DNA from 2 places in the Emticicia fontis genome. Region 2 is predicted to be linked to the other one. Evidence: riboswitches for the same ligand, from Rfam matches in the RefSeq annotation. Region 2 holds a riboswitch; the other holds the start of a gene.

Region 1 (15,475 bases), on a different contig from region 2:
CCTTAACTACATTTGAAAATGCAACTTGTCTAGACAAGTAAATATTGAAAATTGCTAAAATCGAATAGTTATATCTGGCAAGGGCGCGGCAAATAATATTGTAGTATGATTTTACCAGAAAACACTCCAAACACTTGGAAAACACAAGGCTAAGTCGGAAATTAGTGGAGGTCCGGTTGGTAAGGCTAAGGCTTGGATAATAATCCATAACTAGCGATTCACAACTATCTATCGGCATAATAACATTATAATTGAGCAAAAGAAAGTTAAGAATGGTGACTAAAGGTAAGCCGAAAAAGGTAGACGCTACGGTGAATACCTTTTGTAATTATGACTTTATAACAAAATTGCAATGGAGCAAAAGAAAATCAGGAAAGGTGACTGAACAGAAGCCGAAAAAGGTAGACGCTACGGTGAATACCTTTTGTAGATATGACCTTATAACAAAATTTCAATGAAGAAAAAGAAAGTCAGGAAAGGTGAATAAAAGCGGTGCCGAAAAAGGTAGACGCTACGGTGAATACCTTTTATAGTTATGGCCATTTCATTAATATTAAATCAATTAAAATATAGCAAAGTGAAAGCAGCAGTTTATCGTGGAAAAGAAGAAATACTGGTTGAAGACGTGAGCATACCAAGCCTGGAAGAAGGAGAAGTTTTATTAGAGATAGAAGCCTGTAATGTATGCGGAACGGACTTACGAACCTATCGGCACGGAGATAAAAAAATAACACCTCCACGTATTCTGGGTCACGAGTTTTGTGGCAGAGTGGTTGAGTCCAGGAGCCCGGAGACAGATATAAAAGTAGGTGATAGAGTGCTGATGTATATTGTTTTATCTTGTGGAGAATGCCGTTACTGCAAAGCCGGACGTGAGAATTTATGTCAGAATCGCACGACCATGTCGTACCATTTAGACGGCGCTTTTGCCCCTTATATGAAAGTTCCGGCAAAGGCTGTTCGCCGAAAACAATTGTTTAAGGTAAATGAAGATATGCCTTCTGAATACCTGAGCCTTGCTGAGCCTTTGGGTTGTGTGATTAATGCACATGGCCGTGGAAGATTGGAAGTGGGCTTAAAAGATAAAGTTGCTATTATTGGTGCCGGGCCAATCGGGGTGATGCATGCCTTGGTTTCTCGTTTTCAGGGAGCGCAGCAGGTTGATATGTATGATGTTATGCAAACACGCTTAGAGAAAGCTACACAATTTGATATTGACCATGTAGTAAAGGTAGATAAAGAGAATGGACATCTGGAACGCGCCCTTGAGTTGACTGAGGGATTAGGATACGATGTAGTAATTGTAGCCGTAAGTGTAGCCCAGGCGCAGGTTGATGCGCTTGAAATAGCCGGAAAAGCAGGAAGAGTGGAATTTTTCGGTGGATTGCCTAAAACAAATCCTTTTGCTACCTTAAATACCAATCATCTGCATTATAAAGAGTTAAGGATTAGCGGCTCTTATTCAGAAAAAATGAGTGATTTTCAGGCAGCTACTGCTTTGGTGCAAAAGAAGAATTTCCCTTCGGATAAGATAGTGACGCATGTTCTACCTTTGGATAGAATCACCGAGGCATTTACTCTGATGGAGTCAGGCGAGGCGTTGAAAGTAAGTATTAAACCTAATCTTTAAGACCTGAAATGAATACTGAATTGATAGCCGAGGTAAAAGGGCGCATATGGGGACTTTTTATTGATGGTAAGTCAGACCCGGCAGCAGATGAATCAACCATTACTATTAAATCTCCGGCTAATGGAGAATCCATTGCTACAATTGCCCGTGCTACGGCAGAAGATGTAAACAGAGCGGTGGAAACAGCACAGATAGGGTTTAAAGAATGGTCAAAACTGACAGCTTATCAGCGTGAAAGTGTAATTAAAAAGGCCACGGCCTATGTGAGAACCCAGGCCGACCGCATTGGTATGCTGATGGCTTTGGAACAAGGCAAGCCTTTCAACCAATCTAAATCAGAAATTATTGGCTCTTGTGATACCTTAGATTATTTTGCTGCAGAGGGTGTCCGGGTTGAAGGATATGTAAATCAGACTGAGAAAACAGACTTGTTTTCTATGGTCAAATACTATCCGGTTGGGGTTTGTGCTTTAATTACACCCTGGAATTATCCTGTTTCTCTCTTATCATGGAAACTAGGCCCGGCTTTGGCAGTGGGCTGTTCGGTAGTGGTAAAACCTACAACTGTTACGCCACTCTCACCCATGGCGTTTTGTATGGCGTTGGTAGAAGGTGGTATTCCGGCTAAGGTTATTGGTGTAGTAACAGGACAGGGGGCAATAGTGGGTGATATTCTTGCCAGGCATCCTTTGGTAAAAAAAGTAGCCATGACAGGCTCTACTGAGACGGGCAAAAAACTGATGCAAACGGTAGCGCCTTATCTAAAGAAAATCTCTTTAGAATTAGGTGGCCAATGCCCTGCTATTGTTTGCGAAGATGCGGATATACAAAATGCTGCTTTTGTAGTAGCCTATAAAGGTTTCAGAAATATGGGGCAATCTTGTAGTAGTGTCAATCGGGTATATGTGCATGTATCCAGGCATCAGGAGTTTGTAGAAGAACTAAAAAAGCAGGCTGAAAAATTAACGATTGGAGATGGCGTGAGCGATGGAGCCGTAGATTTAGGCCCAATGGCAACCGCAGATGGGGTATTAACTTCAAAACTCCATGTAGAAGATGCCATTGGCAAAGGTGCTTCTTTAGTGACAGGGGGGAGAGCACCACAAGGTGAACAGTATGAAAAGGGGCATTATTTTTTGCCTACTATACTGGATAACTGTAATGCTTCTATGAAAGTGATGCAGGAAGAGACTTTTGGTTGTGTAGTGCCTGTAGAAACTTTTGAAACATTGGAGGAAGCGATTGAAAAAGCGAATAACACGAACTATGGTCTGGTAGCTTATGCTTTTACAAAGGACTTTAAAACCAGTATGCAGCTAGGGGAGCAATTAGAAGCCGGAACTGTATGTATCAATAATGGTGCCGTGAATACTAATTATGCACCCTATGCAGGTTGGAAAGATTCGGGCTATGGGGTGGAACTATCAAGAAATGCAGTTTATGAGTATCTTGAAACCAAGCATATTAAGATAGAGGGGATTTAGGTTACACCCGATACATAGCATAAATGTGCTCGTCGTAGAGTTCTCCCTCTTTGATAAGCGATTTTTTGAGGATAGCTTCCTTTTCGAAGCCTGCTTTTTCAAGCACTCGCATGGAGGGAATATTATATTCAAATACCCCGGCATAGATGCGGTAGACATCGTAGTTGGCGAAAGTATAGTTGACTATATCAAGGATTGCCGTTGAGATAATCTGGTTGCCCCAGTAGGCTTCACCCAGCCAGTAACCTATCTCGGCATTTTTACGATAGATATCATCTTTCAATAAAATACCAATTCCGCCTACCGCTTTGTTTTCCACCTGAATAGCAAAACTCTCGGCTGAATTTGAGGCAATGTTTACCCACTCATACGCATCTGTAATAGTATAAGGATATGGGAAAACATCTTTCAGATTTCGCCAGATTTTGTAATTGTTGGCATTTTCGACCAATGATTGTTCATCGCCTGATTGCCATTTTCTCAGGAAGAAATTCATTTGGTATCTTTTCGGTAGCTGATTTCCTGTTTGTCTAATAACTCTCTGATACGAGGGCTATCGGCAAAGGCAAAGATAAGCTCTTTTTTCGGCAAATCTTCGTCTTCATCTTCCCAACGCCAGTCTTCACAGATGGCATCAAGGAGATTCAATAAAGTGCCGATTTTTTCAGGATTACGCTCTTTTTCTATGAAATGTTCAGACGGAGAAATGTAGACTACGATTTTTTCATCTTCGAGCCATGATAAGTCGCTTAGCATTTCATCCAATGAGTCACTGGTGAAGCCAAACTCTTCCGGAAAGGCGAGTGCATCACCAATTTCCTCATAAAAGCCTCTTAGTGTGAGCGTTTTATGACCGTCAAGTTCAATGATTGAATAATCGGCAGGTAAGTCTAAATTTTTGACAACGAGAAAATTAGGCATGGGTTTTGGTCGGCAGTAAAATATATAAAACGTGGTCTGTTAGAAGACCACGTAGTATTAGTTCAATGAAAAAGTAGGCACTTTCATCACCACAGAATTATTAAACATCAGTTCTGTAATGGTTGGGCGCATATAATCGATTAATGGAAATTCAGCAATAATATCCATTACTTCTAGTTCGTCCTGGGCATTGATAATACACCAGAGCCTGCTTCTGTCAGACGATAGCGCATAAGAATACATTTTTCCCTCTTCTAACAATTGATTTACAGCAATTCGTTGATAAGGAATTTTGGCAATAAAACCCTCCGGAAAAGGAACGGGCAAATCAAATTCCACCATAAATTGAGTCATAATCTCTCCTAATTTTAATAAAACAATGCACAAAATCTATACCACACTTCGTTGTCTACTTTGGGTTTAAATCAGTGACTCGTTGGTTAGGTTATAAATTTCTATCACTAATATAAACAAGTTTTCATGAAAAAACGTTTTCTTTGCAAAACTTATCTCAAAAGGGGTGCCTTAATATAACGGGCTGAGATTATACCCATCGAACCTGATGCAGGTAATTCTGCCGAAGGGAGAGAGAATAGTACTATAGATGCGCAGCTATAGGACTGTTTGCGATTTCCAAATAAAATTTTGTTTCACCAATAGAGCCTTTTGGGCTCACAAGATTTTACTCCTTTACCTTGTTAAAATTTTCGTTATCCAATGAAAAAATTAACAAACGATGTTCTAAGCATTCTTTTCAAACAACAAAAATCTCTTAGAAAGGCCGTTTCGGCATTTGTCTTGTTTCATGCCTTTTTTACTGTCGCTTTGGCACAGGATGATTCTACCAGAATCAAAGAATTAAACGAAGTAGTAGTAAAGTCTACCCGTGCAAATGAAAAAACAGGGATGGCTTTTACGAATGTCTACCAGCGAGACATCAAAAAGCAGAACCTGGGACAGGATATGCCGTTTTTATTGAATCAATTGCCCTCGGTAGTCGTGAGTTCTGATGCCGGAGCCGGAGTAGGGTATACAGGTATCCGTATCCGTGGTTCAGATCCTACCCGCATCAACATTACCTTAAATGGCGTTCCTTATAATGATTCTGAATCGCAAGGTACTTATTGGGTAAATATGCCCGATTTCGCTTCAAGTGTACAAAGCATTCAGGTTCAGCGCGGGGTTGGAACCTCAACCAATGGATCAGGAGCTTTTGGTGCGAGTCTGAACATCAATACCTTAGGATACGAGCGCGAAGCTTTCGGGGAAACCAACCTGTCGTATGGCTCTTTCAATACCATGAAGGCCAACATATTAGCAAGTACGGGCTTATTGAATAACCATTTTGTGGTAGATGCCCGTTTATCAAAACTGGTATCAGATGGATATGTAGATAGGGCCAGCTCAGATTTAAAATCTTTCTATGTATCAGCTGGATACTACAACAAAAGTAATTTTGTCAGACTCAATGTTTTTTCCGGTAAAGAACGCACCTATCAATCATGGAACGGAGTACCTGAAAGCCTGCTGAAAACTGACCGAACCTACAATGCCTATACTTATCCTAATCAGGTTGATAATTATCAGCAAGACCATTATCAGTTGATTTCTTCTTTTAAGTTAAGTAATGATTGGACATTCAATCCGACTTTGCATTATACCAGAGGAAAGGGGTATTATGAGGAATTTAAAGAAGCCGCTGATTTATCAGCCTATAATTTGCCTGCTGTAATAATCGGTGGAGATACAATAGCCAGTACTGATCTGGTAAGAAGAAAATGGCTCGACAATCATTTTTATGGTATTACTTACTCATTAGATTATCAAAGTCATAAAAAACTGTCGGCTAATATTGGTGGTGCCTGGAACCGTTATGACGGGCATCATTACGGTGAAGTAATCTGGACGAAATTTGCCATGACACCCTCAAACGATTATCGTTGGTACCAGAGTCATTCTATCAAAACCGACTTTAATATTTTCGGAAAGCTATTCTATCAGGTAACTGATCAATTTAATCTTTTTGGCGATGTGCAATATCGTACAGTAGCCTATGACATGAAAGGAATTGCCGATAAATTGCAGGACATTACCCGCAATACTTCTTTCCAGTTCTTTAATCCTAAACTGGGGTTGAATTATCAGTTAAATAGCAAAGCATCTGTATATGCTTCTTACGCCGTAGGCAATAAAGAGCCTAACCGCACGGATTTTATAGACAATGTAAAAGTGCCGAAACCTGAACACCTGGAAGACCTAGAATCGGGTTATCGTTGGGCGAGTCAGACATTTAGTTTTGATGGAAACTTCTATTACATGAACTATAAAAACCAGTTGGTTTTAACCGGGCAGGTAAATAGTGTAGGGGAGGCGATTCGTGTGAATGTACCCAAAAGTTACAGAGCAGGAATAGAACTCGTTGTCAGCTGGAAATTTGCGCCACAATGGCGGTTGAATGCCAATGCTACTTTCAGCCAGAATAAGATTAAAAACTTTACTGAAACTGTAGTAAATTATGATGGAGACCCTGATAAAATCAATCAATTTGCCAAAACAGATATTTCGTTTTCTCCAAATGTAATTGCAGGCGGACAATTATCCTATTCTCCTATTAAAAATCTGGAATTTACCTGGTTGCCAAAATATGTAGGCAAACAATATATGGATAATACATCGGATGATAACCGTAAACTGAATGCCTTTTTCGTAAACGATTTACGAGCGAATTATACCATTAATCCAAAAATCGTGAAAGAAATTACTTTTAGTGTATTAGCCAATAATATTCTCAATCGTTTATATGAATCAAATGGCTATACCTATAGTTATATTTATGACAAACAGATAACTACTGAGAACTACTATTATCCTCAAGCAGGGACTAATTTTTTGGTAGCTATAAAAGTTAGATTGTAGAAACTTTTCTCTTCATCCCGGTCCTCCTTTACAGTAGGGAAGGACTGGGAAAGGGATTTTAAATTATCTCCACCCGCTTCCCCTGAAATGCCTGCAAAGCCTCATCCATAGGATTCAGATGAGTTATCATATAATCAATTTCTGAGAAGTCGCATACTTTATAAGATTCGTGCAAATGTAGTTTTTCTTCAATCGCACAGCAGACTGTTTTCTTGGCTGAGCGCATCATCTTCTGTTTAATCAATGATTCTTCATAATGTCTGATACTTAAGCCTTTATCTGGGTCTATACCATTAATGCCTATAAAATAATAGTCGGCATTGAGATGTTCGAGTTGATGATACACCTCTGTACCAAGAGTAATCTGATAACGTTTGAAATAACTGCCTCCTAACAAAATTACTTCAAGCGTAGGATGATCATTTAATACCATTGCCAGAGCCGGGCTATTGGTTACAATGGTAGCTTCCAGCATTTTGGGCAATTGCTGTGCCATGAAGAAATTAGTCGTGCCACCATCCATGATGATGGTCTGATGATTTTCGAAGAGAGTCAGAGCTTTTTTTGATAAGATACTTATCTCTTCACTCCCCCCATTTCCTTTCTTGTTATCATTTACCATGGGCAGGTATGAGTTGATAACGGCTCCGCCATGTACTTTTTTCAGTAGCCCTTTATCTTCTAATTCAATAATATCCCGACGAATACTGTCGTAGGAAACATTCAGAAACTTACTTAAATCGTTGAAATTAATTTTCTTGTGGGTGGTAAGTTTCTCCAAAATGAGTGCTTGTCTTTCTTCTTTAAGCATAGTTTTGCAAAGTGTTTCGCAAATATTGCAAAATTTTGCAATATTTTCTTGCATCATATCATTTATTTTGCATATATTTGCATCAGTTAACCTATACTGTAACTTATGATGTAAGGACTTAACCTTTGGAATACGTTCATGAGGCGATTCCAAAGGTCTTCATCAAAGTAATAATATTTGTGAGTAGATAGATGATTTTTTGCGTTTGATATAATTTTTGATGTTATATACACTTTTTTTTACCTTAGTTAAATAGATGGTTTATGGGAAAGGTCGAAACGCTTGATTTCGACCTTTTTGTTTTTATTAAAATAATTTTCGCCGTAATCAGTTTATAAGAGCATGTTTAAAAACTATGATTCTACTTGCAAAGAGTAGAGTAACAAATTTAAGCATGTTTTAAAATTTTCTTCCTATATCAAAATAAACTAATTTTTATTTACGTTTTATATTCAAAACCTTCTGATACATAATGAATTGACTTGTACTGATTTACGTGCTAACCTATTATGATTTTTGTGGCCTGTTTCAGAAAAGCCAAATCTTGTTTTTCTTCTATTTATTTCATTTTTCTGTTTAATTGCTATATTCGTTAAAATTATTCAAACGAAAGCATGGCTCCTGAAAAAAACAAAGGTGAACTTCTCAAACTTCTTGGTGTTGGTTTTGGTATTGCAGTAACAATCGGCGGAACTATTGGTACGGGTATTTTGCGTAAACCCGGCCCTATCGCTGCCAACCTCGGTGACTCTTCACTCATCATGCTGGTTTGGGTTTTAGTGAGCATCTATGCTTTTTTGGGAGTTTTGTGTGCCATCGAATTAGGGGTTTCTGTGCCTAAAGCAGGAGCCTGGTATATATACGCTCGCAGAGCCTTTGGTGACTACGTCGGTTTTGTAACGGGTATTACAAGCTGGATGGGAACAGTAGCAGCTTTGGGTTTCGGTGCTTATACCATGAGCGAGTTTATAGCTCTTATGCTACCCGATACTGAGCCTGTAATCAGATATATGGCGATAGGAATCCTGATTTTATTAATGTCGTTTCACTGGTTGGGTACTAAATCAGCAGGGCGTTCTCAGGAAATCCTTTCATTCTTTAAAGCTATTGGTTTATTCGCCTTTGTTATTATCTGTTTTGTATATGGCGGCGATGTGAAAAGCGCTGAATTGGTAGATACTACTGAAAGAGTGAGCAAACCTGCTTTATTAACTGGATTAATCGTTTCTCTGCAATCTGTATTCTATACTTTTGATGGTTGGCATACAGCTGCTTATTTTTCAGAAGAAAATACCGACCCGGCCAAGAACTTACCCAAATCAATGATTAGTGGCGTATTGGTCATTGTAGCTATTTACCTGCTGGTTAATTTGGCTATTCTATATATCATGCCAATGGATATGCTGGTTAGTTCTAAATTAGCTGCATCGGATGCAATTAAGTTGATATTTGGTGAAAAATCAGCTAAAGTTGTTACCTTTTTTCTGACACTTTCAATTTTTGGTATTCTTAATGCCCAGATTATGTTCTCACCACGTGTCATTTATTCGATGAGCAGGGATGGGCTTTTCTTTAAGGCGGCACAGAAAGTGAATAGTGGTGGAACACCATCTATTGCTATGCCTTTAACAGGTATTTGTTCAATCTTGTTGATTTTAAGTGGAAAAGATACCTGCGAAAAGCTCTCAGATATTGCCGTTTTCTTCTTTGTATTATGCTATATTGCCGGATTCGCCAGTTTAATTATGCTACGCGTAAAAGAGCCTGAACTACCAAGACCTTATAAAGTGGCAGGTTATCCGTTTATCCCATGGTTATTAATTGTTATCTCTCTTTTGTTTTTGGCAGGGGCTATCTATCAGGATATCCGAAGCAGTGGTTATGCTTTAATCTTCTTGATTGTAAGTTATCCTTTATACTTATTGACTAAAAAATTAAATCAATAGCCTCTTGTTATTATTTTTCAAATAACCATATTTGTGGCAAATTTCCTGACCTATGAGCGAGAAAAAATATGCCCTTCTAGCTATTGGAGAATTGTTGGTCGATTTTATTGGCACTGAGCTGACAGATAATCTGTTAAGCACAGAAAAATTTCAACGTTTTCAGGGTGGTAGTCCGTCAAATTTGGCAGCAAATATGGCTCGATTAGGGAATCAGACTGCCATTGTCTCTTGTGTGGGGAAGGATAATCTGGGTACTTATCTAATAGATAAAGTGAAGGAGACAGGCGTTGATGCCAATTATGTGGTGATTGACGAATTGGCTCCGACAACTATAGTAGTGGTTTCAAGGTCGAAAGGCACACCTGATTTTATTGCCTATCGCGAAGCCGACCGTATGATTCAATCGGCGCATATATCGGATGATTTACTAAAAAATGTATCTGTTTTTCATACCACTTGTTTTGCCTTAAGTAGAAATCCAGCACAAGAAAGTATTGTAGAAGCGGCAGGAAGAGCAGCCAGGTTAAAATGTCAATTGAGCATAGATTTAAACTACGCTCCGCAAATATGGACAGACAGAACCAATGCGCATGAAGTGGTAAAAGCTTATGTATCCAATGGGGCATTTGTAAAAATGAGCGAAGATGATGCCGAGCGGTTTTATGGTAAACCGATAGAGCCTGACCAGACTATTGCTGATTTTCATCGCTGGGGAGCAAAACTGATATGTTTTACGTTAGGAAGTAAAGGAAGTATTATTTCGAGTAACCAAGGACGTTCGAGAGTTATGATAGAAGGAAGGAAGATAGAGGTGAAAGATACTACTGGCGCAGGAGATTCTTATTGGGCAGGTTTTCTGACTGCTTATCTGGATGGCTTTTCACCTGAAATTTGTGCCAAAGCAGGGGCAAATATGGCTGCTTTAAAATTAAGTACCTTAGGTCCGTTACCAGCCGAAGTTGATAAAGCTTTATTATATCATTCATTATAGTATCCGATTATTTACCAAAGAAAGATGAGAAATTTTATTTCGTTGAAAGATGTTGAGAATGTTCAGGAATTAGTAAATGAAGGAATTCGTCAGAAAAAATCACCTTTCGCCGACCAGGCCTTAGGAAAAAACAAAACCATAGGCTTGATCTTTTTTAACCAGAGTTTAAGAACCCGCCTAAGCACTCAAAAAGCTGCTGAGAATCTGGGTATGAATGTGATGATGATGAATGTGGGGCAGGATAGCTGGCAACTGGAGATGGAAGATGGAGTAATAATGAATGGTGATAAAGCCGAACACGTAAAAGAAGCAGCGGCTGTAATTGGCAGCTATTGCAATATAATAGCGGTACGAGCTTTTGCCGGGCTACAAGACCGTGCAACAGATTATCGGGAGATTGTGATGGAGAAATTCAAGCAATATGCAGGCGTGCCTATTGTAAACCTGGAATCAGCTACCCGTCACCCTTGCCAGTCTCTGGCTGATTTGATTACCATCAAAGAGCATAAGAAAACTGAGCGCCCCAAGGTAGTATTAACCTGGCTGCCGCATTTTAAACCGCTGCCACAAGCAGTAGCTAATTCTTTCTGCGAATGGGTAAATCAGACTGATTACGAGTTTGTCATTACTCATCCCGTAGGCTATGAACTAGCTCCTGAATTTGTAGGCAATGCCAAGGTAATCTATGAACAGAACGAAGCTCTGAAAGGAGCTGATTTTGTGTACGGTAAAAACTGGTCTTCATATACACATTACGGACAGGTCTTAACACAAGACTCATCCTGGATGATTACTCAGGAGAAAATGGCATTAACCAACAATGGTCTGTTCATGCACTGCTTACCTGTACGCAGAAATCTGAAAGTGACTGACTGGGTGCTTGACAACCAATCGGTAGTGATCCAGCAAGCGGCAAACAGGGAATGGTCGGCACAGGCTGTTTTAAAGAATATCCTGCAAGAATTGTAGGAATAAAATTTACCAATCAATCATATTTTATTGGTTATATAAAACGTTTTACTCAGAAAATCACCCAATTAGTCGGGTGATTTTCTGATATAATAGATTCATCAACTAAAATTAATTCTTCATTAACTGTATTATAGTATGCTTGCATACTATTTTTCTCGTGTATATATTTGTTAAATCTATCACAAACCATCAATCAAATACTATAAACCAATGGCAGCCGCAACAACAGAAGGTATTAATTTTAATTTAACAGAAGAGCACTTAGCTGTAAAAGAAGCTGCTCGAGAATTTGCCCAAAACGAACTATTAACTACCGCAATCGAGCGTGATACGCACTCCAAATTCCCGACTGAGCAAGTGAAAAAGATGGGAGAACTGGGTTTTTTAGGCATGATGGTATCTCCAGAATATGGTGGCGGCGGTATGGATACGGTTTCTTACGTGCTAGCTATGGAAGAAATCTCAAAAGTAGATGCTTCAGCTTCGGTAATAATGTCAGTTAATAACTCTTTAGTTTGTTGGGGCTTGGAGAGCTACGGAACCGAAGAACAAAAACAAAAATATCTTACTCGTCTGGCTAGTGGGGAAATAATCGGTTCATTTTGTCTGTCAGAACCAGAAGCTGGCTCTGATGCTACTTCTCAACGTACGACAGCTATAGATAAAGGAGACCATTATCTGGTAAATGGTACAAAAAACTGGATTACTAACGGAGGCACATCCTCGGTTTCATTAGTTATAGCGCAAACCAATATAGAGTTGAAGCACAAAGGCATTAACTGCTTTATTATTGAAAAAGGATGGGATGGCTTTGTAGTTGGTAAAAAAGAAGATAAAATGGGAATCCGTTCGTCAGACACTCATTCATTGATGTTTACAGATGTAAAAGTGCCTAAAGAAAATAGAGTAGGAGAGGATGGCTTCGGATTTAAGTTTGCTATGACAACTCTGAATGGTGGTAGAATTGGTATTGCTGCTCAGGCATTAGGTATTGCCGCAGGCGCATATGAGTTATCCCTGAAATATTCTAAAGAGCGAAAAGCCTTTGGTAAAACTATCAGTGAACATCAGGCCATTCAGTTTAAGCTGGCGGAAATGGCTACTAAAATTGAAGCAGCGCGTCTATTGGTTTATAAAGCCGCGCGCCTGAAAGATGAACACAAAGATTTTGTGGAAGCTGCGGCTATGGCCAAGTTGTTTGCCTCTGAAGTAGCCATGTGGGCCACTACCGAAGCAGTGCAGATACATGGTGGATATGGTTATGTGAAAGAGTATCATGTAGAGCGTTTAATGCGTGATGCCAAGATTACACAGATTTATGAGGGTACGTCTGAAATACAAAAACTGGTGATTGCTCGCGAAATTCTGAAATAGAAAACTGATTGTTAGCACAAAACATATAATTCATAGGATTAAAAAAGGCTCATTTTGAGCCTTTTTTTGTATTAAATTAGGCTAAAATATTGGAATTTTACCTAATAATACAATGAAATTAATGTATGTACATATAAATTAAATTAGACTTTTTTGAGAAAAATGGACTGATTTTTATAAAAAAATATAACTAAAGGAACATCTTTTGTGTTTTGTTTGTTGGAAAAAAAACGAGAAAATATTAGTTTTGTCCAATATTAGTTAATACATTGCGTTTAGAATTCTAAGCTATCACGAAAATGCTCCAACAAAATGGAAGATTATAATAAGATTATTGAATCTCTCGGTGTGAAATTCGCTAAAGCACGCCACATAAGAATTTTGCAAACAGTCAGAATAAAAAACGTTTATGACGTTGAAAACACCATTCTTGTATTATATGATGGTGATGTGAAACTGGCGGGTAACGATGAACGTGTACAACCTGGCGATTTGCTTTTTATACCAGGAGGAAAAGCTGCTACGATTACTTATGGTGCCGGAGAACCAAAAAATATCTCGTTCGAAGAGTTTATGACTCGTCGTGAGAGTTACTGGGAAACGCTATCTGACTCTTCGTCAGTTGGTAAAGTGCCTAATTCATTTGGCTTAATAGCTTTTGAAGCAAAAGTTTTCGATTCTGTAAACTTCTTTACTTCATTAGATATTCCGCCATTCTTCATTAAGCAACACTCAAAACTGGGCTCGTTGATTCACGATATTCTGAAAGAAGATTTTTCAGATGAAGTGGGTCGTGGCCGGGTTATCAGAAATAAAACTGAAGAAATAGTCATTGAGATTGTACGCCATATCCTGAAACACAGAATGTTTGTAGAGCAATTGGCAACTAATAGTACTTATTTCAAAGACCCTCGTTTGATTGATATTTTCACCTATATCAAAAATAGTCTCGCTGGTGATTTGTCTAACAAACAATTAGCCAATGTAGCCAACGTATCAGAAGATTACGTAGGTCAGTACTTCAAAATGTTGACAGGTATCAATCCACAGGATTATATCGAGTACCAACGTATGGAAGCCGCAGTAACTTTGTTACGTACTTCTAAGAAAAGTATCCGTGCTATTGGCCACGAAGTAGGCTATAAAGATACTGCTTATTTCTGTCGTCGTTTCAAAATGATGTTCGGTATTCCGGCAGGTAAAATGAGACGCAGAGAGTCTTTAATGATTGGTTAAAATTAGATCAATAGATATAATCAAAGCCACTGCTAGCAATAGGAGTGGCTTTATTGTTTCTAATTACTAATCTTCAAATCCTCCAGTTTCTCAATCACCAACTGATTACGGCCTTTGAAGACGCTGATTTTTCCGCTGGCAATTACTTTCTTGCCTGTTAAGGCACTCTCATCAATCTTCGTTTTTTCTAGTACCTCTTTATATAATACAACGGTCAATGGTGTATTAGGATAAGCCTCATCCAGGTTTATCAGCAATAAGGGTGCTCGCTCTCCAGTTTCAAAACGTCTGGCTCCAGCCACCACACCTTTCACGATTACTTGCTTGTCAACATAAGCAGCTACTTTATCAGTAGTGAGGGTATCAGTTTGTGAATAAGCCGCGCCACCTAAACAACTAAGCAAGGCGAATATGAGTAATTTTTTCATGGGGAATATTTTAAGATGAAGAATTGTTCGATTAATCTGAATTTTAAACGTATGAATGTTATGCTTAGTGCATTGGCTACAAATATGCCACAGGGCAGAAAAGCAAAAGAGGTAATTACTTGATTATCAAATAACTACCTCTTTTTGTTGTTGACCCACTAGGATTCGAACCTAGACATACAGAACCAAAATCTGTTGTACTACCCTTATACTATGGGTCAATCCTGAAATGTGAGTGCAAAAGTAGTATTTTATCAGTAACGAAGCAAGTCTGCCAAAGAAAAAAAAGTAAAATTTTACCAATTTTTTACTTTTTCATTAATCAGGTCTAATAAAAACTGTGTTTTCTGCCCGATTTTGCCTGAACCTAAAACATGATCGTCTACGCTGGTAATAGGCAATACGCGCTTGGTAGTACTGGTCGTGAATACCTCATCGGCCTCTAATAATTCGGTGAATGTCACACCTCTCTCTTCAATCTTGAAATGACCTTCCGCTAATGCTAAGGTAGTGCGGCGCGTAATCCCTTTCAGAATATCACTATCCGGCGTAATCAAAGTATTATCTTTAAAGATAAACACATTACTGCGGCTCAATTCGCTGATGTATCCGTTTTTATGAAATAGCACATCAGAAGCCTTTGCCGCTTTGATGTCCTGTTGCAAGATCATGAAGTGCTTATAATCGGTACTTTTTACCTCAGGCAAGTCTCTCACAAAGTCATAAGCAATTACTTTTATCCCATTGATATACTCTTCCGGTTTTA
Region 2 (15,475 bases):
TAGGGAAAATTCTCTCAACACCTACGCCGTTTGAAATTTTACGAACGGTAAAACTCTCACCATTTGTACCAGCGTTACGACGCTGAATAACTGTACCAGTGTAAACCTGAATACGTTCTTTGTTACCTTCTTTAATTTTAACGTGAACGTTTACGGTATCACCTGCTTTGAATTCCGGTTGACTTTCTCTTTTGCCAGTAAATTCTGACTCAACCAATTTAATCAAATCCATTGTCTTTGTTATTTACTTGATTATTAATTTAATCGTTTAGTGAAGCGGCTGAATCGTACAAATCCAGCATTCTCCTAATCGGAGTGCAAAATTAATAATTCTAACTGTAAAATCCAAAAAACGTCTGGATTTTTCATTTGTTGTATTTCTAGGTGCTAATATATAAAAAAAATTTACTTGGGTAAAATTTGATTGAAAAAAATTTCAGAAAATTTTCAATTTCGTATAAAAATATTCGTTACCCCCGCTAAACCCGTTTAATCCTCTGCTTTTACCTTTCCCCAACCCATAGTAGCTACCATCCAGTTTGGTAAAGGTTTCTGCGTTTTTCTTTTTTTCAAATCAAGATACCAGCCTATTTTTTTCAATATCGGCACTTTATGCGTTTCAACGAACTCTATCAGCGTACCATCAGGGTCTTCTATATAAGTAAATCTCCCTCCGGCCTCGCCCATATCGAAAGTATCACTACTATCGACTGTAAAAGGAAAACCATTTTTTTGGCAAAGTTGTTTCAATTTATCCATATTTAATGTGTCGAAACATAAATGGATAAATCCCAAATCACCCCAACTGCGACCTGCAAACAGTTTTCTTGGCTTGGCATCAGTCTCTAAATTCTGAACTAACTCAATTTCTACATTGCCCAATAAGCGGCTGAATGCCCCGTTTTCATTCATGGCTTTGCGCAGCAATACTCTTCTGAATTTCACATCACCTTTGCCTAAAGCAGCAAAATCTTCAAACTTCCCGCTTTTGTCATAAGCGATCTCACTGATAGCTAAAGTATCCTTATAAAGCTTTAAGGCTTTATCAATATCACTCACACCGATAATCACACCCACTACCCCACCAGTCAGGCTTCCATTAGGCTTAAACCACGAATTGTCTGACACTATCTGCAATTGATTACCATAAGGATCTTTCAACCAGCTATGGCTTTTATTTTCGGGCGAATTCTCTACTTTTACATTCTGCTTCTCAGCAAATTGCTTTACATCTAAAGATTTAATTTTAAGCGCAAAGATGCCATAATCACCTAATTCAGGTGAAAAGTCAGGAGCTAAAGGTTCAGGGCGATTCGATTGCCAGATTTCTGCACCACCACCACCGGCCATGTTCAAGGCCAGAATCGCACGGCGCTGTCTGACAACACCATTGGTATGTGGGGTCATGAGTTTGGCTTCTGCCACATCATCAAAAAGCGGAACATTCAGTCCCAATACTTTATTATACCAATTGAAGGCCTTCGCTGCATCTCTTACGCCTATCCCCACCTGCTGAATGCCACTAATAAATTCTGACATGATTTTAATAATTTAGTGATTGAGTGAATGAGTGATTGAGTGAATGAGTGATTAAATTTTTATTTTAAATCTCTCTTATAATAAAAGTACAAGTTTTCCAAAAAACAATTTGTTAAGAAACCGTGTAATTTATTTGTGAATTTTGTAAATTAATATAATCACTAATTCACTCAATCACTCATTCACTAAATTATTTAATGCAAAATTGATGAAAATTTTATTAACAAGAAAGCAGACCGAGGAAGGTAATTATATATCTGAGATAAAAGAAGCAGATGAATATACTATTGCGCATGAACCCATCGCTTCAATTGATTTAATGGAACGTGCTTCCAGGGCATTTATCAGTAATTTCATTCAGCACTTTCCGGTTGCTTATAAAAAAATAATTGTCCTATGTGGCTTTGGTGATAATGGAGGAGATGGCCTGGCAATTGCCCGAATGTTATATGCTTCAGGTTATGAAGTGGCTGTGTTTGTGATCAATTATTCGGCTAAACAGTCTGCTAATTTTCAGATAAATCTTGAACGATTAAGAAATAAGATTGAGCCGGAATGGATTAATGATGTCAATGAAATACCTGAATTCAAGAAAAATGATTTAGTAATTGATGCCATATTAGGAGCAGGTCTTTCGCGTCCAATAGAAGGATTAATAAAATCGGTAGTTGAAAAACTGAATGAATCTACAACTGAGATTGTCGCAGTTGATATTCCGACAGGCTTATTTGCAGATTCTTTAAATACCAAGAATGATGTAATCATAAAAGCTACTCACACGATTACATTTCAAACACCCAAATTAGCTTTTGTCCTTCCACAAAATGCTGAATTTGTAGGTGATTGGACAATAGTGAATATTGGCCTTCATGAAGATTTTATTGATACTGTTAAAAGCCAATATTTTTATACAGATAGTGAAACAGCGAAAGCCCTCATAAAACCCCGTGCCAAATTTGCTAATAAAGGCAATTTCGGTCATGCCTTGATGATGGCAGGTAATTATGGAATGGTTGGCGCGGCTGTGATGTCTACCAAAGCCTGTTTACGGTCTGGTGTGGGTAAGGTAACCGTTTATGCGCCAAAATGTGGTTATGAGATTCTCCAGACTTCTATTCCGGAAGCCATGTGTTTGCCGAATAAGAGTGAGGATTTATTAGAGGAATTACCTGGTTTGGAAAACTACCAAGCTATAGGAATTGGTTGCGGTATAGGCACGAAACCAGAAACTGTTTCATTGGTTGAACAAGTGTTGAAAAATGTAAAAGTACCCATTGTCATAGATGCAGATGCCTTGAATATTATTGCCGCTGACAATGAACGCTTAAAAACGATACCAGAAGGAGCAATACTCACTCCACATCCGAAAGAATTTCAGCGCCTGATTGGGAAGAAATGGGAGAATGATTATGAAAAACTAGAGATTCTCAGACAATTTACAAATAAATATCAATGTATTGTCTGTTTGAAAGGAGCATTTACGGCAGTTGCTTTACCAGATGGAACCATTCATTTTAATTCTACCGGCAATGCGGGTATGGCCAAAGGTGGCAGTGGAGATATACTTACGGGTATGATTCTGGCGCTCCTGGCTCAGGGATATTCCCCGGAAGAAGCAGCTATTTTAGGAGTCTACGAACATGGACTAGCCGGAGACCGTGCCGCTCAACTCAAAGGTATGACCGCCATGATTGCTACCGATATAATTGATAGTATTCGGTTTTGAGGATTTTATTTGGTTTTAGAAATAAGGGTTCTTTTAAATTTATATCTAGACATTGCATAGATGTGTAGATATTTTGGCTAAAGCCAATCAGGTTAGATTCTTTTGTTACCTCCAGCTCAAGCTGGAGGCAATTGATTAACAAACAATTATTTCCACCGACGATTAACATAAGCAGCCTCCCAGAAATCGTATTCCAGACGTGATGACATAATAAACGCCTCTATCATTTTGTCCTGTATCGCAAGGGTGGTTTGTGTGGCATTGGTATCACAGATATTAATTGCTGATTTTACTGCAATGCCAAATTCTTCTCCGGCATAGGTATCAATCCATTTCTGGTACGGATTATTATCACCTGTCTGATGCTGATAAATATAGTCGCCAACAGCCTTATAAATCCAGAAACAAGGGAGAACAGCTGCCATGCCTACCTCAACAGCTTCTAAAGCCGAAGTGCTTCTCAAAAAATGAGCATAATGATGGCAAGCCGGCTGAATTCTATCTCTATCAACGATGCTAAAGTCCTTAAAGTAGGATTCATGTAAGGCATTCTCTACAATAATGGTAGTTTCAGCGAAACGAAAGAAAGCCAGCATATCAGAGATATGAGTGGCTCTTGCGCCTATAATAGCCAAAGCCCGACCGAAATGTTCGAGATAGATGGAATCCTGCATGAGATAATATTGAAATTTCTCCAGGGGTAATGTACCATCAATCAACTCCTGAATAAAAGGCATTTGCAGAATGGATTCATAAATAGGCTCAATGCTTAGCCAGGCTTGTTCAGACCATTTCATTTTTAATCAATTTTTGAGGGTTGAAGAAGTGATTCAAAGGGCCATTGCCTTTACCAATTGCCACATCTGCTCCTTGTTTGATGGCTTCATGTACATAGGTTTGTCCAAGAGAAACAGCTTGTTGTAAAGTTTTATTTTGTGCGATATAAGCAGCAATGGCTGACGATAACGTACAACCCGAACCATGCGTATTATTTGTAGAGAATTTTTCGAATTCAAAAGAATGTACCTCACCGTGAACATCAAAATACAAGGAAGTAATCAACGACGAGTCCAGATGCCCACCTTTTAATAAAACCGATTGACAACCTAAAGCCAGAATCTTCTCGCCAGCAAGATACATATCATCCAGTGTCCTGACAGGTATCTGGGCTAGAATAGCCGCTTCATCCATATTAGGGGTAATGACTGATGCTATCGGAAATAATTCATCAATGATAGTCTGTATCGTGGACTCTTCTATCAGTTTATGTCCACTGGTAGCAACCATTACAGGGTCAAAAACAATAGGTGTGGCTGGATATTTTTTAAGCGTGGAAACAATGGCCTTTACCAGTTCAGAAGTATGTACCATGCCTATTTTGATTGCATCAGGAAATATATCATCCAGAATAGCTTCTATCTGCTCTGTTACGGCCTGATATGGGATAGGATAAATACTTTGTACGCCTTGCGTATTTTGCACAGGCAAAGCGGTAAGAACAGAGGTAGCAAAACAACCTAAAGCCGAGAAAGTTTTAATATCGGCCTGAATCCCTGCGCCACCACTTCCATCAAAACCGGCAATGGTCAGGACAGATGGATATGTATATTTTTTATTCATTTGAGCATTTCATTTTTAAGTTCATAAGCTGCTTTCTCAGGGTTTTCGGCTGAACAAATAGCAGAAACCACTGCAATACAATCTGCTCCGGCTTTGATTACATCACTCGCATTAGTTTTATTCATATTACCAATGGCAATCAGCGGCTTATCTGTGAGGCTTCTGATGAGCTTGATACCTTCTAAACCCCATTCGGTTACGGTATCCGTTTTTGTGGCTGTAGCAAAAACGGGACTAATTCCCAGATGGTTGGCTGTTGCAGCTTCAGCATTATCCAATTGACTTAGGTATTCAATAGAATAACCGATTTGTAGTTTTTCACCCCATCTGGAGCGAATTTCCGTTGGAGGAGTATCATTATTGCCCACATGAATACCAAATGCCTCCACAGCATTGGCAACTTCAAGATTATCGTTAATAATCAAAGGGACATTATATCTATCGGTGATTTCTTTTAACTGTAAAGCTCTTTCCTGAAAAACAGCAGTATCCAGGTTTTTCTCACGCATCTGTACTATCTCTACACCTCCGGCAATTGCCTGCTCAGCTACTTTCAGAAAACTACGGCCTTTGCAGGCCTCTTCTGAAATAACCAGATATAGTTGATAAGGAAATAATGGGTGCTTAGCCATTTCAGGAGATTTTCAAGGTTGATTCAAACTCTTCCTTGGTGATATTGTGCAGTTTATCCAACAATTGCATTTGTAAACTTCCAGGTCCTGCGCTTTGTTTGGCAGCTAATTCTCCGGCAATACTAAATAATGCCATTGCCGCTACAACTGCCTCCGCTTTATTATCAATGGCCGCTATAAACGCGCCGATAACAGCCGTAGACGAACAACCTAAGCCTGTAACTTTTGTCATGAGAGCATCTCCATTATCCAGATAAACGAGCGTATCTTTACCCACTATAATATCTGTTTTGCCTGAAATACATACTAATGTATCATATTCATCAGCTATTAGTTTAGCAGAAACAATAGCTTCATTGCTTTCGGCGGTACTATCAACACCCTTGGTTGGGGTGGTATTGTCTTTCGCCAATGCCATTATCTCAGAAGCATTCCCCCTGATTACAGTTGGTTTATACCCTAACAAAGCACTGATAGTTTGATTTCGATAGTTAGTTGCTCCTGCACCAACAGGGTCAAGTATCCAGGGCTTAGTCATTTGATGCGCCTTTTCTGAAGCTAACAGCATCGATTTAACCCAATATTCATCGAGCGTACCAATATTAACTACTAACGACTGGCAAATACTTGTCATATCCTGTACCTCAGAATGAGCATGAGCCATAATAGGAGATGCTCCAACGGCCAATAGGGCATTGGCGGTATTATTCATGACCACGAAATTAGTAATATTGTGCACCAATGGAGATTGTGTGCGGACAGTTTCAATGTGTTTCCAGAGATTTTTTTCCATTGTTTTTAAATTTAAATACAATGGCTAAAGAAGATTTCTTTGAAATAAAAGAGGATAATATGCAATGCGCGATGCGCCCTATTATTCGCTTTTCCCTACGTCGGTATCAACCGTATCAGGTTCAAAGGGACTCTCTCAATTCTTTTCAGAATACCCCTAAAGCCGAGGCAAAGGTATACTGAAAAGAATTAATAGTCAAGAAAATTAAAACTACGTAGTAAGATTGCTATCGGTTAGATGAGCATCATGGGTTTACAATCACAAACTCTACTCTCCTATTCAGTTTTTTACCATCTTCGGTATTGTTATCAGCAATTGGCTTACTATCACCATAACCCTTAAACTGAATACGCTTGCCATTGATGCCTTTTTTGATAAGGTATTCACGCACATTAAAGGCTCGCTCTAAGGATAAGCGTTTATTTTGCTCAGAGTCTCCGATATTATCTGTATGTCCTTCAATAATAATCTTCATCGATGGGCTGGTTTTCATCATTTTCAATAAACCATCTAATTGTTCAGACGACTCTGGCAATAACCCTGATTCACCAATATTAAAATAGACCTTATCCAGCCTGAATTTATTTTCTTCTACTTTCACAGGGGCAGTTTCTTCTTTAGGAGTGATAACACCAGTAGAATCAATCGTTGGGAGTTCTTTCTTAGGTTCCTCTTTTTGAACTGGCTTAGGGTTAGCTTTCTGAATAACAGGATTCAGATAGATATTCTGAGTAAACTGCTGGTTGCGTTTAATTTTTGATAAATCCAGGCTGGCTTGCTCTGAATGGTAACCTTTGGCTGTTGCAGTAAATGTATACGCATCAGGAGTCAACTCAAAAGAGAAATCTCCCAAAGCAGATACTAATACTGAGCCGGTTTTGGCTGCGTTTTTATCAAATTCATATACTACCTTGCCTGAAACAGGTTTCTGAGTTTTCGCATCCAGTATTTTTCCTTTTACTATCAGGGTTACTGGTCCAATCGGAGCCTGAGGAGTTTTTCTCAATGGATTTTTGATATGAACTCCATAAAAATTCCAGAATTGCAGGGTTTGTTCCGGTGAGTTTTTCCCCTCAATCAGATTGAAAAGTTCAATACCCGGGTCTAATCTTTCATAATAAACCGTAAATCGATACACTTGCCCTGGTGAAACAGGCTTAGAATCGGGCAATTCGGGGATTCCGGTTGATTTGATATATTTGAACCGTTTACCATTGCCATTGAGATAACTTTTCGGATTGATAGAAATCGTTGCAGTTGAGGTCTGTTGCTTTTGATTAGGCAAAGGAATAGGGAAATTATAATTCTGACTTCTACGATTGGTATAATGGTAAGTGAAAGAAATAATGGTAAATTCGTCACGAAGTTCTACTTTTTCAATGTCGGTATCATAGGTTACCTGATCATCAATTTCGGGCGTATGCGTGATAGTCTGACCAAAACTCTGTATGGCGCAAAAGAAGAGTATTAACTGGAATATTCTTTTCATGGGTGTAAAATTTATTGCACAGACTTTAACGAAACAGGTTCTATAATTAGTTTAACACAAAAACATCCTATTTGTTAAAATCAGTTTCGGATATATTACGAAACATAGCCGAAAATTATTATATATCTTTCAGATTAGAGATTTTGCTGATATTTTTTTATTGAACATATTATGCAATAATTCTGAAATCCTATTTTATCAAAGAAATTATGAAGCACTTAGAAGATTTAGTTTTATTAGGTGATCCAAGACTATATGAGGTTTGTGAGCCTGTCACACAAGAAGAATTACCACAGGTAAAAGAGTGGGTAAGCAATTTACACCATGTGATGGAAGAAATACGGACAAAATACAAATTTGGCAGAGGCATAGCCGCGCCACAATTAGGTATTATGAAACGCCTGATTTATGTAAATATTGACCATCCCGTGGTAATTATCAATCCTGTCTTTGAAAATCTGAGCGAAGAAATGTTTGAGCTTTGGGATGATTGCATGAGTTTCCCGAATCTGCTTGTTAAGGTACAAAGGCATAAATCATTAGTCATGAAATATTTAGATGAGAACTGGCAAGAACAAAGCTGGAATGCGGAAGACGCCTTATCTGAATTATTACAACATGAATATGACCATCTGAATGGGGTGCTATGTACAATGCGAGCCATAGATTCAGCTTCGTTCAGATGGAGACCTACGCCATAATTACCATTTAATCAATTTAAGAGTCGACTGGCACAGTTTTTTAATGGTTACTCATACATAATTCACTAAAACTTTTAACAGCCATGAAATTGATAAATTATTTATTAGTCATCTGCTTCGTATTGATTATTTCTTCATGTGAAGCCATTGCAGGCATTTTTAAAGCAGGTTTTAATACCGGAATTGTTGTTGTATTAATTGTGATTGTATTGATTATTGTAGGTTTGTTTAAAATGTTCGGCGGAGGAGGAAATAAAGGCTGAAACATTTAATCGCTACTTGATTTAAACTATCCTTATAGATTTTAGCCCCATTCTTTGAATCGTCAAATTTGCTGATTTAAGGAGTGGGGTTTTCTTTGTCTCATACTTTTACCCTTCTTTCAAAAAATCCGGCTGGCCTTGCAAGAGTACCAGCCATGCTTCTTTCACCTTATTTTGTGCCAGCAACCTTTGTGCTTCATCATGTAGTAGATTATCCAGATAAGCACAGCCATTAATGGCCTGGTCAAAAATATCTTTCATCAAAGGAGTCTGGCGGAATGCTAAGACTTCTTCCTTCGTTGGTACTATTTCAATATTCCCCAATTGCCCTAAATGATTGCCTGTAAGAATTTTAGATAATCTTATACTCTCAGGAATAGCATCATAGCCTATGCCGATTTTTGTATTCGGTTTTTCTACTTCAAACATCGCTCCTTCGCTGATATGGGCATACCAGTCTGCACCCATCCGTGCTACCCAATCTGTTTTGCGTTGGTCTATCTTCCCATTTTCGCCAATAATATTTTCAGAAAAATGCGCTAGTAATATCTGGCATATATAGAGGTTCATTGTGCCAATCTCTCGCACTTCCAATACTTTACATTCAAATTGCGCAGGTGATTCCTTTACTCTTGGAGGTGTAACCAATACAGAAGGCTCAGGTGTAAAGCCAGATTTAACGAATTCATTGATACCTCGGGGGAACTCCACACTTGCAAGTGACATCTGGTGGACCATCGCATAATCTACCATATTAATCACCACCTCATGCACTTCGCTGATATTAAGTGTCGTATCTTTTTTTGACCCATCTCTACCTCTGTTATTTGGCGCAAACACTAACAAAGGCGGATTAATACCCATAATATTAAAAAAACTGAAAGGGCTCAGATTTACATTCCCTTGTTTATCAATACTGCTTACAAAGGCAATAGGGCGTGGTGCAACAGTTCCGGTCAGGTAACTATAAAAAACTCTTGAATCTAAATCTTTAGGATTAAGCGTAAGCATATGAATATAAATTAAACAGTCTTTTTATTTCGAATCAAACCAAACATCATCACGAATGCCGTCAGGAATATAACCTGAGTAAGCAAGCCTTTATTAATTTCAAGAATCTGATTGGTTTCCGGTATTGCCAGGAATAATAAGATCGTAATGAGTCCTCTGGGGGCAATATATAATAATGGCTCTGTTTTAATTTTTAACAAAGCGAAAATTAGGTAACGGCCCGCAAAAATGAAAAGCAGAATCAGCAAGGCATTCACAAAATCAGGTAGGCTCAACAAAGCATTAAGGTCGGTATAGTAGCCGAACATAATAAAAAAGAATGACCGTATGACAAAAGTTACTTCGGCAATCAGATGCTCAAATGAATTCACTTCTGCTTTAATCGTTTCAGAGTTTATCCATTTTTTTACAAACTCAAATTTAATCAGATGCACATTGTTCAGAAAAAGGCCAAAAATCAGAATGAGCATTAAAGATGGCAGATGGTATATTTTGGTCAACGCATACAATAATATCAGAATCGTAACTATTGGAATGTATTTGATATGATGATTCAATTTGCTAATCATGCTTCCCAGACCAATACTAGCCACAATTGATAAAGCTATGATAATAATAATATCGAATAGGAAAGAAGTAAAAGTACTGAGGCCAAACGAGCTATGCAATACCAGAAAATTAAAGAAAACAATACCAAGAATATCTGACATCGAACTCTCATAAATCACAAATTCCCGATTATGGGCTGTCAGATTTTTTACGCTTGGAATAGCAATTGCACTGCTGATAATACCTAAGGGTATGGCATTAATCAGACAACTGAGATATGGTTTATGGGTCAGATAATATAGTCCGGTTGCCAGAAGAACACTGAACAAAGCTAGGCCCAGCAAAGCACTCTTTACGGTAGAAACAAATAGTTTTCTTTTTTGCACCTCAATCTCTAATTCCAGAGACCCCTCTAATACAATAAGAATCAAGCCAACTGTACCTATCACAGGCAAGTAAGGTTCGAGATTTGGAATACGGAAATTGAGGTAATTTGTGATAAATTTGGCAAGAATGCCCACTGATAATAATAGAACAACACCTGGGATTCTGGATTTTTTAGCAGAAATGTCAAACAAATAAGCAATTAATATCAGGGAGCAGATGATTATTATAATCGTGTTAGTCATGGGTAATGGTGTTTAGCAATTCTGTTGACGTTTGTTAATGCGTGGTAAATTACAAAAAAATCAACGACTTGCTACAATCTTGCCACTTACTTCACCAAATCCCACTTTAATACCATCTTTTTCACAAGAACCTTTAATAGTCAATGTATCACCATCTTCTAAAAAGGCTCTTTGCAGGTCATTATCCAAAGCTATTGGTTGTTTTCCTCCTAAACTTAGCTCTAATAAACAACCATTACTATTGGGCAGAGGACCACTTATAGTACCCGAAGCTAATAGGTCTCCTATTTTCAGATTACAACCATTGATGGTATGATGTGCTATCTGTTGTGCCAGATTCCAGTACATATACTTAAAATTGGTACGGGAAATTGTATAATCTTGCCCGTTCTCAGGGGCTATACTCACATCTAAAGCAATATCAAAATTCTTTTTCCCTCCAAAGGCTAAATATGGCAAAGGTAGCGGATCTTGTTGAGGAGTTTCAGTTCTGAAACATTCCAAAGCTTCTAAAGTGACTACCCATGGAGAAATAGAAGACGCAAAGTTTTTACCCAGAAAAGGGCCTAATGGCTGGTATTCCCATCGTTGAATATCTCTTGCTGACCAGTCATTAAATAGTACTAAACCAAATACATATTCTTCTGCCTCAGTAGTACTGATGCTATCACCCAAAACGGAGTTTTTACCGATAATCGCACCGATTTCCACTTCAAAATCCATTTCTTTCGTAGCAGAAAAGATAGGTACTGAGCTATCAACAGGTTTTACCTGCCCTTTGGGGCGAATAATGGGGGTTCCTGAAACCACAATTGAACTTGCCCGACCGTGATAAGCAATAGGAATATGTTTCCAGTTTGCTACCAAGGGATTATCAGGGCGAAACATTTTGCCGACATTCGTGGCATGTTCGAGACTGGAATAAAAATCAGTATAATCACCTACCCTGACGGGTAAGTGCATTTTTACTTTTTCAACAGGATGAAAAGCCTGATTAAAATATCGTTTGAGCGGAGATTTTTCTTGCGTCAGCCATCCCTGCAATTGAAGCCTGATAGCCTTTGTTTTATTCTTACCCAAAGCAATAAAAGTGTTCAGGTAAGCCTGATTGCATACATTACGAGGCACCACTAGCAGGCCAACCTTACGTAATTGCTCGAGTTCTATCACATAATCACCTATGCGAACCCCTACTCTTGGAGAGTTTTTACCTACACTAAATATTCCAAAGGGAAGATTATGAATAGAAAAATCTGAGTCTACAGGAATATTCAGCCAAGGGTTCATTATACTTTGCAATAAATTAAAAATAGTAAACAGAAAGGCACTAACTCACATTCTTATGAATGGTATTCATGATGCGAACCAGCTCATCATAATCAATATCAGTCAATCCATCCCACGATTTTCTTCTGATTTCGCCAATCACTTCCAATGCTTTGATGTGTAGTTCATCACCCTCTTCTGTCAGGTATATATTAAATTTTCTTCTATCATCGTCGGCCATCTGGCGTCTGACGAGCTTTTTCTCAACCAATAAGTCCAGAATACGGGTTACAGTCGGGGCATCTTTGGCAGTATCTACTGCTAAATCATTCTGACTGATACCAGGTTTGGGTTTAATGTGGTCGAGCACCACCCATTGGTCAACAGTCAGGTCAATTCCATTATCAGTCAGCCCTTTCTGCATAAAACTACGAATACGCTTGATGGTCGTATCAATTTTAAAAAAGTAAGAGCGTTGGTCAGAGTGCGTCATCGTTTGTTGTCGGTCAATCCTTTTGTAAGCAAATATTTTGTTATAATGCTCCCAGGCGATAAAATATTTTACAAAAGTAGAAAAAACCGTCAATTATTGACATACTAATAATTGTTGCTCTAAAACTTTTTCAAATTCGGGCAATGAATGAAATAATTGCTCATAAGATTCTATGATGAAATATTTTTTCTGATATTCATCAATTTTCACTTCTGTTGCAATGATTTCTTCCATATTGTAAGGCACTCTTTCAGGTATATCACTATGGAGGCTGTACTCACTTTCCCCACTTGAAGATAGGATACCACCACCATAAATCTTCACCTGATTATCTTCTCTTACCAATCCAAACTCCACTGTATACCAATAGAGTCTTTGCATCATTTTAATCGCCACTTCGTCATCAATATATTTCAAAGAAATCTTACTGAATTCCGCCAGAAAATCGCAAAATGCTTTATTTGTCAATAAAGGTACGTGGCCGAAAGTATCATGAAACATATCCGGTTCTTCCAGATATTCCAGTTGGTCCTTGCGTCTCAACCAGGTGGAAGCCGGGAACTGTTTGGCTGCCATCAGTTCAAAGAATTCTTTGATAGGCACTAAACCTGGCACACCAATCACCGACCAGCCTGTTAAAGCCTGTAATTTGGGATTGAGTTTTTTTTCAAAATCCGGTATATGGCTAGCGGTAAAACCAGCTTTATCAATGCCCTCTAAATAATCTCTGCTTGCCAGTGTGGGCAATTTATCTAATTGTCTTTCAAACAGCAGACGCCACACTTCATGGTCGTCAGCCGTATAAATCGAATATGCTTGATTCATCATTTTTAATGGTTTATCACAAAGTGCCTCTCAACACCTGCTCTCTCTCAATGGCTTCAAAAAGTGCTTTAAAGTTTCCTTTACCAAAAGATTTAGCTCCTTTTCTTTGAATAATCTCAAAAAACATGGTAGGGCGCGGCTCAACAGGTTTGCTGAAAATCTGCAAGAGATAGCCCTCATCATCCCTATCTACCAGAATGCCTAATGATTGTAATTGCTCTATTTCTTCATCAATATCTCCGATGCGTCCTTTTAGTTCTTCATAATAGCTATCAGGTACGCGCAAAAACTCCACTCCTCTTTCAAGCAAGTGGGTTACGGTTGTAATAATATCATCGGTTGCTACGGCTAAATGCTGCACACCTGCGCCTTCATAAAAATCAAGGTATTCTTCTACCTGCGATTTCTTTTTCCCCTCAGCAGGTTCGTTAATTGGGAATTTAATTCTGCCATTCCCATTTGACATTACCTTACTCATAAGCGCAGTATAATCTGTCGAAATATCTTTATCATCAAAACTGACCAATTGGTTGAATCCCATCACTTTGCAATAGAAATTTACCCATTCGTTCATTTCATTCCAGCCTACATTTCCTACCATGTGGTCAACATATTTCAGACCAACAGGAGATGGATGATAAGCCGGTGTCCAGGCACGGAAATTCGGCAAAAATACCCCATTGTATTGGCTTCTCTCTACGAAAATATGAACGGTATCGCCATATGTATGAATGCCCGAACGAACAACAGTGCCATATTCATCCTTTTCCTCCACAGGTTCCATATAAGGTTTTGCTCCTCGTGAGATCGTTTCATAAAAAGCATCGCGGGCATCATCCACCCACAAAGCCACTACTTTTACCCCATCGCCATGGGTGTCTATATGCTTGCCTATTTCTGTACCACCATGTAGCGGAGAAGTAAGTACCAAGCGGATTTTACCTTGTTGTAACACATAACTTTCACGGTCTTTCAGACCAGTTTCCAGGCCTGCATAAGCTATGGGCTGAAATCCAAAAGCCGATTGATAATAATGGGCGGCTTGTTTGCAATTACCTACATAGAGTTCGAGGTAATCTGTTCCATTAATAGGCAGAAAATCAGTATTTTCTACCTTGTCGATCATAGTTGATTGTTGATGAAGCATAATTGTATGTGTTTCTGGTGGAATTGATTAATCTATCCAGCTATGGAAATATTTACCGTCGTCCAGTTTTAAGGCTTCCTCTGTCAGCATCAGCGGTCTGAAAGTATCTACCATGACGGCTAGCTCCTGTGTTTCTTTTTTACCAATACTACGTTCCATTGCTCCCGGTGCTGGCCCATGTGGAATACCGCCAGGGTGTAAGGTAATATGCCCCTGAGCAATGTCATTCCGGCTCATAAAATCACCATCTACATAATAAATTACTTCGTCTGAATCTATATTGGAGTGATTGTATGGTGCCGGAACCGCTTTTGGGTGATAGTCAAACAACCTTGGGCAGAAAGAACAAACCACAAACGCATCGGTCTGGAATGTCTGATGCACTGGCGGAGGTTGATGAACCCGACCGGTGATTGGCTCGAAATTATGTATCGAGAACCCCCATGGATAATTGTATCCATCAAAACCCACAACATCGAAAGGATGATATTGATAAACCAGACTATGCAGTTGGTTTTGTTTCTTTATTTTGATGATGAATTCACCTTTCTGGTCATGCGTTTCAAGATTTTCAGGCAGCTTATAATCACGCTCACAATAAGGTGAGTGTTCTTGTAATTGCCCAAAATAATTACGGTATCGCTTAGGCGTATAAATGGGTGAATACGATTCTACATAGAAAAGACGGTTTTCAGACGTATCAAAATCTATCTGATAAATCATTCCGCGAGGAATAATCAGGTAATCGCCATATTCGAAAGAAATATTCCCCAGTTGTGTCCGCAGCGTACC

Evidence for each region. Region 2 has a riboswitch for thiamine pyrophosphate ahead of thiM (hydroxyethylthiazole kinase). Riboswitches for the same ligand answer to the same signal wherever they lie in the genome.
Region 1: it holds a riboswitch for thiamine pyrophosphate, as region 2 does, so the genes downstream of both, ACYVFA_RS23090 (TonB-dependent receptor) here and thiM (hydroxyethylthiazole kinase) in region 2, are expected to answer to the same signal.

Annotation. Positions count from the first base shown of each region.
Region 1 covers NZ_BAAGXU010000052.1:197,516-212,990, forward strand. The annotation lists gene ACYVFA_RS23065 (alcohol dehydrogenase catalytic domain-containing protein) at 578-1,630, shown strand; gene ACYVFA_RS23070 (aldehyde dehydrogenase family protein) at 1,639-3,114, shown strand; gene ACYVFA_RS23075 (GNAT family N-acetyltransferase) at 3,116-3,610, opposite strand; gene ACYVFA_RS23080 (barstar family protein) at 3,607-4,035, opposite strand; gene ACYVFA_RS23085 (muconolactone Delta-isomerase family protein) at 4,093-4,389, opposite strand; TPP riboswitch at 4,542-4,639, shown strand; gene ACYVFA_RS23090 (TonB-dependent receptor) at 4,753-6,951, shown strand; gene ACYVFA_RS23095 (DeoR/GlpR family DNA-binding transcription regulator) at 7,010-7,762, opposite strand; gene ACYVFA_RS23100 (APC family permease) at 8,377-9,708, shown strand; gene ACYVFA_RS23105 (carbohydrate kinase family protein) at 9,761-10,699, shown strand; gene ACYVFA_RS23110 (Rossmann-fold NAD(P)-binding domain-containing protein) at 10,724-11,668, shown strand; gene ACYVFA_RS23115 (acyl-CoA dehydrogenase) at 11,882-13,045, shown strand; gene ACYVFA_RS23120 (helix-turn-helix domain-containing protein) at 13,358-14,281, shown strand; gene ACYVFA_RS23125 (hypothetical protein) at 14,341-14,709, opposite strand; tRNA gene ACYVFA_RS23130 (tRNA-Gln) at 14,860-14,930, opposite strand; gene ACYVFA_RS23135 (aminotransferase class IV) at 15,006-15,475, opposite strand, start outside.
Region 2 covers NZ_BAAGXU010000002.1:399-15,873, forward strand. The annotation lists gene rplS (50S ribosomal protein L19) at 1-232, opposite strand, end outside; gene ACYVFA_RS01190 (VOC family protein) at 490-1,539, opposite strand; gene ACYVFA_RS01195 (bifunctional ADP-dependent NAD(P)H-hydrate dehydratase/NAD(P)H-hydrate epimerase) at 1,748-3,265, shown strand; gene tenA (TenA family protein) at 3,412-4,062, opposite strand; gene thiD (bifunctional hydroxymethylpyrimidine kinase/phosphomethylpyrimidine kinase) at 4,049-4,885, opposite strand; gene thiE (thiamine phosphate synthase) at 4,882-5,517, opposite strand; gene thiM (hydroxyethylthiazole kinase) at 5,519-6,310, opposite strand; TPP riboswitch at 6,386-6,478, opposite strand; gene ACYVFA_RS01220 (OmpA family protein) at 6,555-7,799, opposite strand; gene ACYVFA_RS01225 (peptide deformylase) at 8,009-8,500, shown strand; gene ACYVFA_RS01230 (hypothetical protein) at 8,584-8,763, shown strand; gene ACYVFA_RS01235 (flavin reductase family protein) at 8,872-9,774, opposite strand; gene ACYVFA_RS01240 (cation:proton antiporter domain-containing protein) at 9,786-10,952, opposite strand; gene fahA (fumarylacetoacetase) at 11,013-12,239, opposite strand; gene ACYVFA_RS01250 (MarR family winged helix-turn-helix transcriptional regulator) at 12,280-12,711, opposite strand; gene phhA (phenylalanine 4-monooxygenase) at 12,805-13,536, opposite strand; gene hppD (4-hydroxyphenylpyruvate dioxygenase) at 13,553-14,683, opposite strand; gene ACYVFA_RS01265 (homogentisate 1,2-dioxygenase) at 14,711-15,475, opposite strand, start outside.